3 regions of the Rhodococcus sp. 24CO genome follow, and region 3 is predicted to be linked to each of the others. Evidence: riboswitches for the same ligand, from Rfam matches in the RefSeq annotation. Region 3 holds a riboswitch; each other region holds the start of a gene.
What was found. Region 3 has a riboswitch for cobalamin ahead of cobN (cobaltochelatase subunit CobN). Riboswitches for the same ligand answer to the same signal wherever they lie in the genome.
Positions count from the first base shown of each region.

Region 1: another riboswitch for cobalamin. It lies ahead of metE (5-methyltetrahydropteroyltriglutamate--homocysteine S-methyltransferase); the one in region 3 lies ahead of cobN (cobaltochelatase subunit CobN).
Region 2: another riboswitch for cobalamin. It lies ahead of V2B23_RS14980 (CbtB domain-containing protein); the one in region 3 lies ahead of cobN (cobaltochelatase subunit CobN).

Region 1 is NZ_JAZFNF010000015.1:22,168-27,895, reverse strand. Features, by position in the region: gene V2B23_RS27955 (MarR family winged helix-turn-helix transcriptional regulator) at 110-661, opposite strand; gene metE (5-methyltetrahydropteroyltriglutamate--homocysteine S-methyltransferase) at 787-3,051, opposite strand; cobalamin riboswitch at 3,188-3,395, opposite strand; gene V2B23_RS27945 (helix-turn-helix domain-containing protein) at 3,505-3,939, opposite strand; gene V2B23_RS27940 (response regulator) at 4,156-4,764, opposite strand; gene V2B23_RS27935 (sensor histidine kinase) at 4,761-5,728, opposite strand, start outside.
Region 2 is NZ_JAZFNF010000005.1:440,898-446,625, reverse strand. Features, by position in the region: gene V2B23_RS14990 (NAD(P)-binding domain-containing protein) at 1-1,110, shown strand, start outside; gene V2B23_RS14985 (CbtA family protein) at 1,170-1,934, opposite strand; gene V2B23_RS14980 (CbtB domain-containing protein) at 1,925-2,119, opposite strand; cobalamin riboswitch at 2,146-2,266, opposite strand; gene mhuD (mycobilin-forming heme oxygenase MhuD) at 2,341-2,649, opposite strand; gene V2B23_RS14970 (alpha/beta fold hydrolase) at 2,694-3,431, shown strand; gene V2B23_RS14965 (HIT family protein) at 3,422-3,838, opposite strand; gene V2B23_RS14960 (LuxR C-terminal-related transcriptional regulator) at 3,866-5,728, opposite strand, start outside.
Region 3 is NZ_JAZFNF010000001.1:780,923-786,650, reverse strand. Features, by position in the region: gene V2B23_RS03545 (precorrin-8X methylmutase) at 1-100, opposite strand, end outside; gene cobG (precorrin-3B synthase) at 120-1,262, opposite strand; adenosylcobalamin (AdoCbl) riboswitch at 1,310-1,480, shown strand; gene cobN (cobaltochelatase subunit CobN) at 1,484-5,104, shown strand; gene V2B23_RS03530 (hypothetical protein) at 5,144-5,728, shown strand, end outside.

The DNA.
Region 1 (5,728 bases), on a different contig from region 3:
CCGGCCTCCTTCTGTGCTGTTTCCGTCTGACTCACCTTGACCAGATAGTAAACACATTAACTAAAATGAAGTGACAGGTGCAACCCTTCGAGAGGAACGGGTTGTGTTGCTAGTTCCGTCCGCGCACGTCGAACTGGCTACGATTGGTGATCAGTTTGTCCAGGAGCATCACAAGAATCCGCTGTTCAGCTTCGCTGAGGACGCTGACCCACGCGTGTTCGCGTTCGTTCTGTTCGCGAAACGCCTCGACCATTGCGTCTCTGCCCGTATCGGTGAGGTAGAGCTGCACCGAACGGCCGTCGTTCTCGGTAGGGCGGCGATCGATCAGGCCGTCTGCAAGCAGCGATTTGGACAGGTTCGATACGGCCGCCCGACTCATTCCAGTGAGCTCGGCAGCGGCTTTCGGCTCGATCGGCCCAGCCAGCCAGGTGACGAACATCAGGCGGAAGGATGACCACGACCAGCCGCGTGGCCGGTGTATCGACGACTCGAGGTCGTACGTGACCACGTTGGATGCGCGGTTGAGTGTCAGGAGAACCTCGGTGGCGAGGTGGTGGCGAAAGCCGTGCTCGTCGGACAGTCTTTTGTTCGCCAACTCGATGAACGACCAAAAGTTGAGCTCTCCGGCCGTTCCCTGAGTTTCTTCTGCTGCGGCTTCCATGGCGTCACTCTAGCGTGATTAAAGGCCACCTTTGTATATGAATGTACTAAAAAAGGGGCCTACGGCCCTTGTGCGCCTTTCCGGCAGTGCGAACTACCAGAAAGGCGCACAGGGGGCGGAGCCCCCTAAAGTTCCGCCCGTACCACCTTTGCCGCCTCGACGAGGTTGCGCAGCGACGCTTCAACCTCGACCAGACCTCGTGTCTTCAAGCCGCAGTCAGGGTTGACCCACAGCCGTTCCACCGGGACGGCCTCGAGTGCTTCGCGCAGCGAACCGGCAATCTCGTCGACGCTCGGGACCCGCGGAGAGTGAATGTCGTACACACCGGGGCCGACACCCAGATCGAAGCCCACGGCGCTGAGGTCACCCAGAACCTCCATGTGCGAACGGGCCGCTTCGATCGAGGTGACATCGGCATCGAGTCCCGCGATCGCGCCGATCACGGCCCCGAACTCCGAGTAGCAGAGATGCGTATGGATCGCCGTGGAATCCGCGACCCCCGACGTTGCCAGCCGGAACGACCCGACCGACCAGTCCAGGTAGGCCGGCTGATCAGCGGCACGCAGCGGGAGCAATTCACGAAGTGCGGGCTCGTCCACCTGGATGATGCCGATGCCCGCAGCCTGCAGGTCGACGGTCTCGTCCCGAATCGCCAACGCAACCTGATTGGCGGAGTCGGCGAGAGGTTGATCGTCACGCACGAACGACCACGCCAGAATCGTGACCGGTCCCGTGAGCATCCCCTTGACCGGCTTGTCGGTCAAGGACTGCGCGTAGGTGATCCAGTCGACGGTCATCGGTTTCGGACGGGAGACGTCGCCGTAGAGGATCGGCGGACGGACACAGCGCGTGCCGTACGACTGAACCCAACCGTTCGCGGTCGCGAAGAAGCCGTCGAGTTGTTCGGCGAAGTACTGCACCATGTCATTGCGCTCGGGTTCGCCGTGCACGAGCACGTCCAGGTCCAATTTCTCCTGGAGTGCAACCACATCCGCGATCTCGCCGCGCATGCGCGAGATGTATTCAGGCTCGTCGATCTCGCCGTTGCGCAATGCCGCACGCGCCACCCGGATCTTGGATGTCTGCGGGTACGAACCGATAGTGGTGGTCGGAAGTGGAGGAAGCGGCAGCAATTCGGCTTGAGCCTTGCGACGCTCCGCCGCCGGGGCGCGGTTGGTCGCCGAATTCAGCACGGCTTCAAGACGTCCACGCACGCCGGCGTCGTTGAGTCGCTTGTCGTCCTTGCGAGTCGACGCGGCGGCGCGGGCGAGGCCGAATTCGTCCTCGACGGATTCGCGCCCCAGAGTAAGCGCGGTGGCAAGCGTGGTCACTTCCCGCACCTTTTCGGCGCCGAATGCAAGCCAGGAGCGCAGGGCTTTGTCCAGATCCGGTTCCTGGGAGAGTGAGTACGGAACGTGCAGGAGCGAGCATGACGTGGAGACGGCAAGGGTATCGACGCTGCCGAGCAGAGCGCCCAGCGTGGACAGCGCCGAATCCAGGTCCGTTCGCCAGATATTTCGGCCGTCGACAACTCCGGCGACAACGAGCTTGCGGGCGAGGTCTGGGACGGACCCAATCGAATCACGTCCTGCGACAAGGTCGATCGCAAAACCTTCGACTGCGGTGGACGCGAGGGCGGGAAGCGCATCGCCCAACGAGCCGAAGTACGACGCCAGCAGGATTGCCGGTCGATTCGACAGCGACGAAAGCTGTTCGTAGAGCGACCGGGCGGCTTCGATCTCTTCGTCGGTGCGGTCGCCGACGAGCGCCGGTTCGTCAATCTGCACCCACGCGGCCCCGGCGTCGGCGAGCTTGCCGAGAAGGTCCGCGTACAGCGGAACCAGTTCATCGATCCGGGTCAGAAGCGGTTCTTCGGTTCCGACAGCCTTCGAGAGGAGAAGGAACGTGACGGGGCCGATGACAACCGGGCGAGCGGGTATGCCGTCTGCGAGCGCTTCCGCCAGTTCGCCGAGCACTTTCGAGGCGTCGAGCGAGAACGTCGTGGACGGTGAAATCTCGGGGACGAGATAGTGGTAATTGGTATCGAACCACTTGGTCATCTCGAGTGGGGCGATGGTGTCGGTGCCGCGTGCGGCCGCAAAATAGCGGTCCAACGGATCGGCGACGGATGCGACCCTCTCGGGCAGCGCGCCGAGAAGCACTGCCGTGTCGAGCATCTGGTCATAGAAGGAAAAGGTGTTGACCGGGATGGAGTCGATTCCCTGGTCACGGAGGTCGGCCAAGCCCTGCCGACGCAGGTCACGGGCTACTCGCGCCAAGGCGTCGGCGTCGATGCGCCCCGCCCAGTAGCTTTCGATTGCCCGTTTGAGTTCGCGATGAGGACCGATACGCGGAGAGCCCAGCACGGTCGCGGTGAATGTTGTTGTCACGGAGTTTCTCCAGATTGCCAATGCACTGATGGCCACTGCCGGCAGACGGGTACACCTCATGAGGCCGCAATCAAACATGCGACCACGTCTCGAGATCTACGCGCCCATTCCACGAGGCGGTGGACCGTCGGGCACGGCGTGCCCGACACAGTCGGCAGGTCTTCGGACTCGCGGGCGCTCGATCGTGGTGATCGAACCTACTGGCCATCGCTTCCCAGGCAAAAGCCCAGTGCATGTAGACGGCGGTCGTTCCTGCTTACCGCTGCGGGACAGTCCCGGATTTTCACCGGGTTCCCTCTCACTCCGTCTGCCTGAGCTGACGGAGCTTCGACGCCAGGAACGGTCTTCGGGGCTCCTCATGACCGCGCCGGGCGAACCAGCTGCGTTGCCCAGCATAGGGCTATGTGCGTGGGAGCAGGAAAAGCAGTGCCCGTATGACTTGTGTCGACGGGTCTAGGCGCGCCACGAGTACGAGTTGGAGTCGGGAGGTACCCGGGGAAGATTCTCGGACGATCGGAGATTTTCGGCCATTTCGACAAGAAGGGCCTGTGAGGCTGGGGACAGGTCGACTACCCGAGACGTGAGATTGCGTAGGCGATCGTTGTGAAGCTGTGCGAGCAGAATGTGGTCGGAATCGCCGCTTGCGAGAAAGGGCACTTCTTGGTCGGGGTTGAAAAAATAGTCCGGAGTCACTTCGAAGAATCGGGCGAGGGCGGAGACAACTTCGGGTGAAGGGTTGGTGCGGACGCCCGTGCGGAGTTGCGACAAGTAGGGAGTAGAGATGCGACAACCGTCTTCGGTCATGCTGCGCACAACCATGGCGTTGGTGACGTGATTAGGGGCGGACTCGAACAGCGCATTCAATCGTTGGCTGAATCTTTGCGCCATGAGCCTTCCCCCTGTGTTGTCCGCTCAACCATCTGATAACTGGTAGGTAACCAAAGGTGGGTCGGTACTCCGCTATTCGGTTCCGCAACGCATTGTCGCGGAACCAGGTAACAGGATACGTGAATATTTGGGTTAGAACTGCAGGCGGGAGAGTGATTAACAATAATTGCGACGGAATTGCCGGATACGGGACTCTATGTGGGGACCCTGCTCTTCTTATAACCAACCGTTGGCTTCGGCGATTCGAGCAGATTCTCCACGCGTCGCACCTCCGGTCTTCCCCATCGCGGACGACAGGTGATTGCGAACGGTGCCAGCTGACAGGAATAGCTCGGCGGCGATAGCTGCAACGGGCGCGCCGGCCTTCGCGGCGCGCAGTACTTCCGTTTCACGATCGGTCAGTGGAGATTCGCCGCTGACGAGGCTGTCTGCCGCCAGCGTCGGATCTACGACGCGCAACCCCGCATGGACGCGTCGTACCGCGTCGGCGAGTTGCCGCGCCGGGGTGTCCTTGACGACAAAACCGGTGGCTCCCGCGTGCATCGCCTTGCGAAGAAATCCCGGCCGCCCGAAGGTCGTCACGATCAGCACCCGTGTTTGTGGGAGCGCTTCCAGCAACGCCGACGTGGCTGCAATCCCGTCCAGTCCCGGCATCTCCACGTCCAGCAGTGCAACATCGGGGCGGTGTTCCATCGCTGCCGCAACAACCTCGTCGCCTCGGCCGACTTCTGCGACCACGGTCAGATCGGTTTCGAGATCGAGGAGTGCGGCCAGGGCGCCGCGAACCAATGCCTGGTCGTCGGCAAGTAGTAGCCGGATGCTCACGTGTTCTCCTGTTCGTGGACCTTTAGTGAAAAGCCCTGGTGCGCGGCGGCGTTGATGATCACGCGGGCTCCCACCGCTGCGGCGCGTTCACGCAGTCCGGTCAACCCGTTGCCGATCGTCGTATTCTCGCCGGAGATCCCGTCGTCGAAAATTTCGACGCTCTTCTCGTCGATGGTGATGGTGCATTGTGTTGCGGCGCTGTGGCGTACGACGTTGGTGACGCCTTCACGAACGGTCCAGGCAAACAATTCCCGCAAGTGTCGCGGCACCATTTCGGTACTGTTCGGGGAATGATCTTCGATGCCTGCAGCACGCAGAGCCTCTCGGGCGCGGGCGATCTCGACGGGGAGTGAGATGGTTCGAAACCCGTTCACTGCGGAGCGCACATCCGCCAAAGCATCGCGGGACAGTCGTTCGAGATCGTCGAGTTCACTGCGAGCGCGCTCGATGTCGACGTCCAACAATCGGTTGGCCAGTTCGGCTTTGACGGTGATGACGGTGAGCGAGTGCCCGAGGATGTCATGGAGATCGCGTGCCATTCGTGCGCGTTCCTCCATGACAGCACGCTGTTCCTGTTCTTCTCGTTCGTGGACCATCGAAATATTGCGTCTGATGAGGGACATGACGCCCCACGTGGCAAACGCGGCGGCGCACACTCCGAGCGACAGGCCCGAATAGTTTCCCCATCCGGCGCTGACACTGACGATTTCCACCGAAGCGGCAATGGCCAAGGTGAGAATGCCGCCGGCCACGGTCGGCAGCATTGTCACAGCCGTGACGGCGAGGTACGGCGCAGTTGCGAGACCGGTCGGCCCGACGCTGATGATGATCACAGCGGCGAGTGCAGTCAGGCCGGCCAACGTGACTACCGCGCGGCGAACTGTCGGTTCTCCGCTGAGAGTGAGACGGCGCTGCTGTACCCGGGCAAAGGTGTAGAGGTAGAGAGCGCCGAAGGTGAGCGTCG
Region 2 (5,728 bases), on a different contig from region 3:
TGGCCGGTGTTCGCGCCGAAGGACAAGATCGGTGACTGGCTCGAGATGTACACCAAGGTCATGGAGGTTCCGTACTGGAGTTCCACGACCTGCACGTCCGCGTCGTTCGACGAGAAGACCCAGGAATGGACCGTCGAGGTCAACCGCAACGGCGAGAAGCTGACCTTGCGTCCCAAGCAGTTGGTGATGGCAACCGGGATGTCCGGCAAGGCAAACGTTCCGACGTTCCCCGGTCAGGACAAGTTCCTCGGCGATCAGCACCACTCGAGCAAGCACCCCGGCCCGGATCAGTACGTCGGTAAGAAGGTTGTGGTCATCGGGGCCAACAACTCCTCGCACGACATCTGCGGCGCCTTGTGGGAGAACGGCATCGACGTCACGATGGTGCAGCGCAGTTCGACGCACATCGTGAAGTCGGATTCACTGATGGATCTGGGCTTGGGTGATCTGTACTCGGAGCGCGCACTCGCCGCCGGTATGACGACGCACAAGGCGGACCTCACGTTCGGTTCGTTGCCGTACCGGATCATGCACGAGTTCCAGATCCCGGTGTACGACGCAATCCGTGAGCGCGACAAGGACTTCTACGATCGCCTCGAGAAGGCCGGCTTCGAGCACGACTGGGGCGACGACGGTTCGGGCCTGTTCATGAAGTACCTACGACGCGGCTCGGGCTATTACATCGACGTCGGCGCTGCCGAACTGGTTGCCAACGGAGACATCAAGCTCGCCCACGGGAACATTCGAGAGCTGACCGAGAACAGCGTGATTCTCGAAGACGGTACGGAACTGCCGGCCGACGTGGTGGTCTACGCAACGGGCTACGGCTCGATGAACGGTTGGGTGGCCGATCTGATCGGTCAGGACACCGCCGACAAGGTCGGCAAGGTCTGGGGACTGGGGTCGAACACCACCAAGGATCCGGGACCGTGGGAAGGCGAGCAGCGCAATATGTGGAAGCCGACGCAGCAGGAAGCGCTCTGGTTCCACGGCGGCAATCTGCATCAGTCCCGCCACTACTCGCTGTACCTGGCTCTGCAGTTGAAGGCGCGCTACGAGGGCATTCCGACGCCGGTGTACGGGCTGCAGGAAGTGCATCATCTGAGCTGAAAAAGAACTGCTGTGCGCCTTTATCAACCGCGCGCGGTTAATAAAGGCGCACGGCAGTTTCAGCGAAGGGCGTACTTTTTTGCTACTTCGGCGTTCTTGGTCGCGCGCTCGGTGAGGAAGGCAAATGCCAATCCGAGTACGAGCCACAAGGTTGCCTGTGTAGCGAGGGACGAGAGGCGGAACTCCCACAGCAGAGTTGCCGGGAAGTCGTCGCCCACCTCGTTGATCGTGGGTAGCGAAACGTAGCCGATTGCCACGATGACCAGGAACGCAGCAACCGGAGCGGCGACGCGCACGCTGAGGAACTCGTGGGCGGATACAGCTTTTGCTGCCGCGGCGGCCGCGGTGACGGCCAGCAGTCCGAGGATCACGGTCGCGAGCCACAGCCAGGTTCGCTGGTTGATCGTGTCGGGATCGCCGACGGCTGGCGGATTGGCCGGGTACTTGAAGAACGGCACCGCCTCGATGGCGAGCCAGCCTCCCAATGCGATGGCCATCGCCAAGAACGGTCCCGACATGGTGGTGATCCGTCGCGCGTAGTTGGCGACTACGGCGAAGATGGCACCGAGGGCCAAGCCCGCGAGCGACGTTGCGAGGAAGAGTCCAGCGCGTTGACCATCACGACTGACGAGTGGGGCTTCTTCGTCGCCGTGCGTGTGTCCGGCGGTTTCGCCGGCGGCACTGTTGGCTTCTTCGATCGCGATGGCAGCGTTGACGTGCGGCTCACCCAGCACAAATGCAACTCCGCCGGCAAGGATGCCTGCGATCAAACCAGCCAACAAGCCACGAATCAGAAGTTTCGTGAAATTGTCGACTAGTGGCACGGGAGGCCCATCAAGTGGCGTCCGTCGTGCATCAGCTCATGCATGTACATGCCTGTGCGTGAGATTGCGCCCTGGTCGAATCCGACCAGGTAGAGAGCCAGCATCGCGAACAGCACAATAGCTGCGGCGAGGAAGGCAAGACGAGTCGAATCGATCGACGAGTCGGGAGAGTAGGCGAGTGCCATCGAAGCCTCCTGGGATTTTCGCGTCCCCTAGGTCAAATGCGATGGCCGGAGTGTCTGGCTGTCGAGGTGGGTTCACCTCGAATTACAGTGGCGCGACCGCTCCGGGCTTTCACCGGATTCCTGTCGACCATCGCGTGTACAGAGCGCACTTTAGCAGTGAATACACGAAAATCGTGAAGGGTTTTGCTCGCTAGGCGAGCAAAACCCTGCACGATCACGGATCAACTCTTGGCGGGGACGTCCAGAACTACCTCGAACTCGAGCAGCGACGCACCCGACGCGACGGGCTTGGCGCGCTCACCCGAATGCGCTGCGCGGGCCGGGCCGTCACGCCAGTCGGCGAACGCCTCCTCGGTTTCCCACTGCGTGACCACGAAGTAGCGGTTCTCGCCAGCTGTGGGGCGCAGGAGCTGGAAACCGAGGAATCCGGGAGAGTTCTCCACGGCATGTGCGCGTGCTGCGAAGCGCTTTTCCAGTTCGGGGCCGGCGCCCTCGGGGATTTCAATTGCATTGATCTTCACGACTGCCATGTAAGCGACATTACCGCGCGGCTTCACCGCGTACGGTGACATTCGTGTTGCATGACGAAGGTGGTACCGGCCAGCCGATTCTGTTGTTGCACGGCCTCATGGGTAGTGCCCGAACGTGGCGTCGGCATGTGCCCTGGATTCGCGAGTTCGGCCACGTCTACACGTTCGACGCGGCCGGTCACGGACGGCCGGCGCCCGCAGAATTGACGACCGAGGCATTTGTCGAAGACCTTGCGTCGGCGGTGGCAGTGATCGACACGCCGATGATCGTGATCGGGCACTCGATGGGTGCCCTGCACGCGTGGTGTTTTGCCGCCGCACACCCGGACCGAGTGCGTGCGTTGGTTCTCGAGGACATGGCACCGGATTTCCGCGGGCGCACTGCGGAGAACTGGGCTCAGATGGTGTCGTCGTGGCCGCAACCGTTTGCTACGGATAATGCGGTGAAGGAGTTCTTCGGTCCGGTTGCGGGACAATACTTTCTGGATTCGTTCGACCGCCGCGACGACGGGTGGTACCTGCACGGTGACGTGTCGACCTTTCGCGATATCTCGGAAGAATGGGGCACGCGGCATTTCTGGGATCAGTGGAGTGCAATCGAGGTACCCACCCTTCTCGTCGAGGGTGAGTTCACGATTACCCCGCACGGCCAGATGCGCGAGATGGCAGAGCGTCCGGGGACTCGGTATGTGCGCATTGCCGACGCGGGTCACCTTGTCCACGACGATCAACCAGAGCGGTACCGCGACGAAGTGACAGCGTTCCTGGTTGATCAGAGCTGACTTCGGATCGACGCTCCCGCTTCTTCGAGTTCGACGGCCCGCCTCGCCAGGAGCCCGGCTGCGAACTTGGCTTTGTCTCCGCTGTGTCGCGGTACGACGTGCAGATGTGAGTGAAAGACGGTCTGACCGGCGGCACGTCCGTCGTTGACCAGGATGTTGACGCCGTCCGCGGCGATGTCGCACCGCCGCAGCGCGCCGGCGATGATTGTGCCTACCCGGAACATCTCTGCGCCCTCGTGGTTTTCGAGTCCGTCGAGGTTGGTGGCGTGGCGTTTCGGCACAACAAGGGTGTGTCCGCGGCTGACCGGGCGGGCGTCGAGAAATGCGAGCACGGTTTCGGTTTCGAAAACACGAATTGCGGGCTCGTCTGCCGAGATGATGTTGCAGAAGACGCAGGTGTGGCTCATGACTACAGAATGTATCCCGTCGGTGGATCAGAGCAGACGTAGCTCCCGTGCGCGTGTGAGTGCTTCGCGTCGATTGTGGACTTCAAGTTTTCTGTAGAGCGTGCGCACCTGAGTCTTGACCGTGTTGACGGAGATGAAGAGTGCGTTTGCCATCTCCGTCAAACTGGCGTGGGACGCGATCAGATCAAGAACTTGTCTTTCTCTGTCCGTCAAAGTGACCAGGTTCAGCTCGTGTGGAAATGTTTCTCCTGGAGCAAGTTTCAGGAATCGGGCAAGAGCGCTCGATCCGGTACGTGCCAAGGATTCGAGGTGATCGACGTCGCGTCGAGATATGGTCGAGAACGATCGGAGATTGCCGGTTTGGTCGGCGATGCTGCAGGCATTCGACCAGGCTTCGGCGGCGCGGCGCGGCTCGTCACCTCGCAAATGCGCGACGGCTTGAATGAGGAGGGCCTCCATCTGTGGGCGTGGGTACGACTCTCGCGCCCAATCGAATTGGTGGCACAGCGCGATTGCCGATTCATTCTGACCGGCCCGCTGATATAGGCGCGCGACGGAAACCAGTGTCCAGGGATTGGCGGCCGGCTCGGCGATGTCCGACGACAGCGCCATTGCCAAGTTGCCGTCGCCGAGCGCGAGAGCCAGATCGATTTTGGTGGAGCGCAACAACGGTAGCGCAAAAGAATCAGGTTTCAGCTTTGCGGGGTTGTCGAAAATTCCCTTGCGCAGCAACGTGATAGCCGTCGATTCTTCCCCGCAGGTGAGTGCGTACTGGCAGTGCGTGTAGAGGACAAACGCCCACAGTTCCTCGTTGTTGTCGGGCTCTCCCAGGGCTGCGACGGCCTCATGTGCATCGTCGAGGTCGAGGGTGCACAGTGCAGTCAACGCACGGGCGACCAGTCCTGGCGTTCGTACCATCGAGTGGAGCCACCCATAGGTGTTCGGATGCTTGCGCTCGAGCCGTGACCATCCCTGCGACAGAGAGGGTTCCCCGACGATCGCCCAATTCATGGCTACGCCTCCCGCTGCATTGCGGGCGATGAAGTCGATGCCCTGTGATTCACCGCCCCAGTACGCCATACGCATCTCGGTGGTGGATTCCGTGAACCGTCCGCTCAGTTGAAACGTGATTCCCCACTGCACGCGCATCACCGGGAGTTGCGGGCTGATGTCGTCGGGGTTCGTGTCGAGAGCGCTTCTGCTGATCTCGGTCAGGCGGCGCGTCGTTTCGGCTGCTGGCCCGTATTTTCCGGCGACACGCAGCATGATCGAGTGAACACAGCCGACATTGAGTACGTCTCGGGCGTCCTTGCTTGCGCCGATCGCTCGGAGTTCTGCGGCAGAGCGGGGCAGCGCGGTGATCGGCTTGGGGACGTCGCCAGGGTGCATTGTGAACAGGTCGCGACCCGCCAGAGCAATCGAACTCTTCCTTGCCGTTGCGGGCGGTATCTGTTGCAAGGCGCGGCGGACGGTATCAAAGCTTTTGGAAAGCATTGTTACCCAATTATTTTCGATGATATCGATGGCAAGATCCCAGTCGCCACCTTCGGTCGCGTACTTCAACGCCGACGCGTGTTGGCCGGAGTCGAGTCGGAAGTGTGCCAGCGAGGACAATTGCTGTGTCGGATCAAGCCCGAGCTGTGGCTGAGTTGCCATCAGTGACGTGCGAACTGCCGCTGGAAGTTCCCAGGTTTCGTCGGTTCCGATTTCGATTCGGGAGAGTGTGCCGGCCGATTCCAGCTCCAATAGGCGTTCACGAATCCGATCGCGGGATTCAGGAGAGGTGAAAAGGTGCGCTGCAGTGCTCACATCCAGGGTTCGCGCTGTTGAGCACGATACGAGGAAGTCCCGATGGTCAGTGATGTCGGTGTTGTCGAGGATCGTGCGCCG
Region 3 (5,728 bases):
GCGAGACATCCGCCGGGAAACGGCTCAGGTCGGCTTCGGCCCGAATTGTGGCAAAGGACTGGCGATAAATTTCTGCGCCGTCACGGATGTACTCGATCATGGGGCACAGGATAGAGGTATCACTGATCGGTCTGATTCACCCGGTAACCGTCAGTCGTCGCAATCACGTCGGCTACTTTCGCGCGGGGGCGCCCGCAGGAACGGTCACAGCCCGCCCAGTGCTGCCGGCCTTCGATCGGTAGTGAATCCTGCTCGACGGCTTCGATGGCGTCCGCTCGGACATCGGCGAGCGACTTCTCGCATCCGGGGCTTCCGGTGCAGGCTGTGACGTCGAGCCACGGCGAATTCTCGTCGAAGATCAAGCCCATCGGCGCGAGAACTCGCACCACCTGCTCGGCTGCACCTTCGTCCAGATCGAAGATCATGATCGAGCGCCACGGCGTCACGACCACGGGTTTTTCGATGGCGGCGAGGAATTCGGCGAGCCGTGCGTCGAGGAGTCCGAAGCGGAGCCCGCCGCCCAATGCGACGGTTCCGTCGCGTTGTTCGAGCCACCCGATGGCCGGCCCGGCGTCTGGGGCAAGGTCGACGGCACCAGCAAATTCGGCCGAAAGTCCCAGGCGGTCGATGGTTCGAGCGATTCCGTCGGGCACTTCGGCCAGTCGCCAGTGCTTGTCACGAAGATTCAGGAACGCGTGCGCGGTGTCGAGGAGCAACGGCACAGCGTCGTCGACATGGACGAGGTGGTTGGTGCGATGCCCCGCGAGCACGAGGGAGTGCTCGGATTCGCTGTGGGCGTGCAGTCCGAAATCGCCGTGCAGACCACTGATGTCGCCGCGGCCGTCGTCGAGTGTGAAGAGTGTTCGTCCTGGTAACTGCGCCAACGCCGGGTCCGACTGCACCGCCGCGTCAAGATGGCGAACCAGCTCACGCACATCGGCGACACCCCCGATTCGGCCGGAGAGCGGCGACGCCAGAATGTTGCGAACCCGCTCGTGCGTCGCTGAGGGAAGCAAACCGGCGGACGCGATCCGTTCGGCAAATACGTGGGGGTCTTTGACAGCGCGGAGTTGAATATTTCCGCGTGAGGTGAGTTCCATCTGCCCGTTGCCCACGTCGCGGGCGGCCTCGGCAAGCGTCTGCAACTGGTGTGGAGCCAGCGCGCCGCCGGGTAGGCGCACGCGCGCCAACGGGCCGGCTGCGGCCTGGTGAACTTGCAGTGCTCCAGGGCACGCATCTGGCTGCGAACGGTCTGTGGACATGGGTCAAGGGTACGACCGTGCAGAGCGCGGACCCGCGACCGGTAGCATCACGGGCAACCAGTGACAGCAGGTGAGGAAACCGGTGAGATTCCGGTGCGGTCGCGCCACTGTGAGTGTGTGCAAGCGGAACTGTTTCCGTTTGTACACACGAGTCAGACCCTCAACTGCTGTCCATGAAAGATCTTTTTCACGGGGCGCGAAACCCCAGGAAGGTTTCACCTGTGATTCTTCTGCTCTCGACGTCCGACACCGATCTGCTGAGCGCTCGCGCAAGCCAGGACAACGGCGACGGCGTTTCGTATCGGTGGGCAAACCCGTCCAGGCTGCTGGTTTCCGAGGATCTACCTGGCTTGCTCGACGGCGCCGATCTTGTGATCGTGCGCATCCTCGGCAGCCGTCGGAGCTGGGAAGACGGCCTGAACATGGTCCTGGCCAGCGGCCTGCCCGTCGTGGTGCTCGGCGGCGAACACGCACCTGATGCCGACCTCATGGAGTGCTCGACTGTCTCCCCGGGCGTTGCGGCTGAAGCGCACAACTACCTGGCGGAAGGCGGCGCAGACAACCTCGCTCAGCTGCACCACTTCCTGTCCGACACGGTGCTGCTCACCGGTCACGGCTTCGAGGCCCCGGCGCGGCTGCCGTCGTGGGGAATTGCTGATTTTGCCCCAGACATCACCGCCAACAGTGGTCCCGTCATCGCGGTTCTCTATTACCGCGCCCAGCACCTCGCCGGGAATACCCGCTACGTCCAGGCGCTCTGCGATGCGATTGCCGATGCCGGCGGCACTGCGCTCCCGATCTACTGCGCCTCGTTGCGCAGCGCCGAAGCTGAATTGCTGACCACACTCCGCCGCGCCGACGCCATGGTCGTGACGGTTCTCGCAGCCGGCGGAACGAAGCCGGCCACCGCGTCCGCGGGCGGCGACGACGAAGCCTGGGACGTGGCAGCACTCGCCGCACTGGACGTACCGATCTTGCAGGGGCTGTGCCTGACCAGCAGTCGCGCTACCTGGGATGCCAACGACGACGGACTGTCGCCGCTCGATGTCGCAACCCAGGTTGCGGTCCCCGAATTCGACGGACGCATCATCACGGTGCCGTTCTCGTTCAAGGAAATCGATTCCGACGGTCTCTCCACGTACATGCCTGATCCGGAGCGTGCAGCCCGCGTGGCCGGAATCGCGGTGCGCCACGGCAAGTTGCGTCATATTCCGACGCCGGAGCGTCGTGTTGCATTGATGCTGTCGGCATACCCAACGAAGCACGCTCGCATCGGCAATGCCGTTGGACTCGACACACCAGCCAGCGCGATCGACCTGCTGACCGAAATGCGCAGCACCGGTTACGACCTCGGACCCGTCGACGGTCCCGACTCTGTTCCCGGCTTGGCCGCCAAGGATGGCGACGCTCTGATTCATGCGTTGATCGCGGCCGGCGGGCAGGATCCCGATTGGCTCACGGCCGAGCAGCTCGAGGGCAACCCGATCCGCATTTCGGCAGCGCAGTACCGCGAGTGGTTCGCCACCCTGCCTGAAGATCTGCGTAGCGGCGTCGAAGAGCACTGGGGTGAAGCGCCCGGCGAGCTGTACGTCGACCGGTCGCAGGACCCGGACGGCGAAATCGTCATCGCCGCACTGCGATTCAACAACATCGTGCTCATGGTTCAGCCGCCTCGGGGCTTTGGTGAGAAGCCCGTCGCGATCTACCACGATCCCGATCTGCCGCCGAGTCACCACTACCTTGCCGCGTACCGTTGGATCGCTGCGACCCCGGACAACGGCGGATTTGGTGCCGACGCGGTTGTTCACCTGGGCAAGCACGGCAACCTCGAATGGCTGCCGGGCAAGACGCTCGGCATGTCCAGCAGCTGCGGTACCGACGCCGCGCTCGGTGACCTGCCCCTGATCTACCCGTTCCTCGTGAACGACCCGGGGGAGGGAACCCAGGCAAAGCGCCGGGCGCACGCGACGCTGGTCGATCACCTGATCCCGCCGATGGCCCGCGCCGAAAGCTACGGCGACATTTCCCGGCTCGAACAACTACTCGACGAGCACTCCAACATCTCCGCGCTCGATCCGTCCAAGCTGCCGGCCATCCGCCAGCAGATCTGGACCCTGATGCGTGCAGCCAAGATGGACCACGACCTCGGACTTGCCGAACGTCCGGAAGAAGACGTGTTCGACGACATGCTCCTGCACGTCGACGGCTGGCTGTGCGAGATCAAGGACGTCCAGATCCGCGACGGTTTGCACATCCTCGGCCGCGCACCCGAGGGTGACGCCGAAATCGAACTGGTACTCGCGATGCTGCGGGCGCGACAGATGTGGGGCGGCGAGCAGAGCGTTCCCGGTCTTCGTGAGGCACTCGGCCTGAGCGAGGACGGCGACGAATCACGTAACCGCGTCGACGACATCGAAGAAAAGGCGCACGCGCTCATCCGCGCCATGTCCGACGCCGAGTGGAATCCCGCTGCGGCGCAGGGACTCAGCGACGATCCGACCGTCATCAAGATTCTGCAGTTCGCAGCCACCGAGGTAGTACCGCGTCTGCGTCAAACCTCCGGCGAGATCAAGCAGGTGCTGCACGCACTCGACGGCGGCTTCATCGCGGCCGGCCCGAGTGGATCGCCGCTGCGCGGATTGATCAACGTGCTCCCCACTGGCCGCAATTTCTACTCGGTCGATCCCAAGGCGGTTCCGTCGCGTCTGGCGTGGGAGACCGGCCAGGCCATGGCGGAGTCTCTTGCCGCCCGCTACCTCGCCGATCACGGGGAGTACCCACGTTCGGTGGGTCTGTCCGTGTGGGGTACCGCCGCCATGCGTACATCCGGCGACGACATCGCCGAAGTGTTTGCGCTCCTCGGTGTTCGCCCCGTCTGGGACGAAGCCAGTCGACGCGTCGTCAACCTCGAGGTCATCGATCTCGAAGAACTGGGACGCCCGCGCATCGATGTCACAGTCCGCATTTCCGGCTTCTTCCGCGACGCGTTCCCGCACGTCCTGGCGCTGCTCGACGACGCCGTGCAGTTGGTCGCGGCGTTGGACGAGACCGACGAGCAGAACTACATTCGCGCCCACGCACAGGCAGATCTTGCCGAGCACGGAGACGCCCGGCGTGCAACCACGCGTATTTTCGGCTCCAAGCCCGGAACCTACGGGGCTGGTCTGCTGCAACTCATCGACTCCAAGACCTGGCGCGGCGACGACGACCTCGCCGATGTGTACACCACGTGGGGCGGCTTTGCGTACGGCCGCGGCCTCGACGGAATCCCCGCCGCCGACGACATGCGCAGCGCGTACCGTCGAATCAACGTGGCGGCCAAGAACACTGACACACGTGAACACGACATCGCGGATTCCGACGACTACTTCCAGTACCACGGCGGCATGGTCGCAACCGTGCGCGCGCTGACCGGGAAGTCTCCCGAGGCATACATCGGCGACAGCACCCGGCCGGAATCGGTTCGCACACGGACACTTTCGGAAGAGACCGCACGTGTCTTCCGGGCGCGCGTGGTCAATCCCCGCTGGCTCGACGCGATGCGCCGTCATGGGTACAAGGGTGCATTCGAGATGGCGGCCACGGTCGATTACCTCTTCGGGTACGACGCCACCACCAACGTGGTCGCGGACTGGATGTATGAGAAGCTGGCCGAAACCTACGTCCTGGACGAGCAGAATCAGAAGTTCATGACGCAGTCCAATCCGTGGGCATTGCACGGTATCGCCGAACGACTTCTCGAAGCTGCTGAGCGCAAGATGTGGGAGCACCCGGAGCCGAAGACGCTCGACGGGTTGCGTCAGGTGTATCTCGAAACCGAAGGCGAGCTCGAAGGGGAGTAGTTACCCACGTTTGTCGGTCCTCCGACCCATAATGGCGGAATGTCAGTTTGCACACGTTTCCGACGGGACGGCGTCCGCTGCACCAACCAGACCGAGTACGTCGACGGTTGGTGCCGGGCGGACGGGTGCGACGGGTTCCTGCGGGCCGAGCAGTCGGGCGCCCCGGAATCGGTCGGTGTTCCGCACGGCACGGCCAAACACATCCGGATGTCGCGCGATCTGCCGGTCGGCGACATCGCGGTCGAGGATGTCCACGACGTGCGGGTTACGGTTCGCGCCACGGACAGCTTTCGCTACCACCACGGCGGAGACGAGCGGGCAGCGGAGTTCCAACTGCGCAACATGCTCGAGGATTTCCTGCTGAAGTCTGCCCGTAGGCCGTCGAGTGGCGGTTACCTGCGGCTCTCGCGTAACGGTTTCGACGTCGTGCTCTCGCCCGATCGAGGCACGATTACGGGGTATTCGACGATCCATCGCGAGCGGACGTGGGAACAGGTCAAGAGCGGGGTCAAGTCTCGTTTCTCGGGTCGTAATCATGGCGGTTCGGGAGTGCCACGCCCGGAAATGGGTCCACCGGTGTTGGCGGAGGACTTTGCCGACACCTTCGAACCGTCTTCGGTGCAT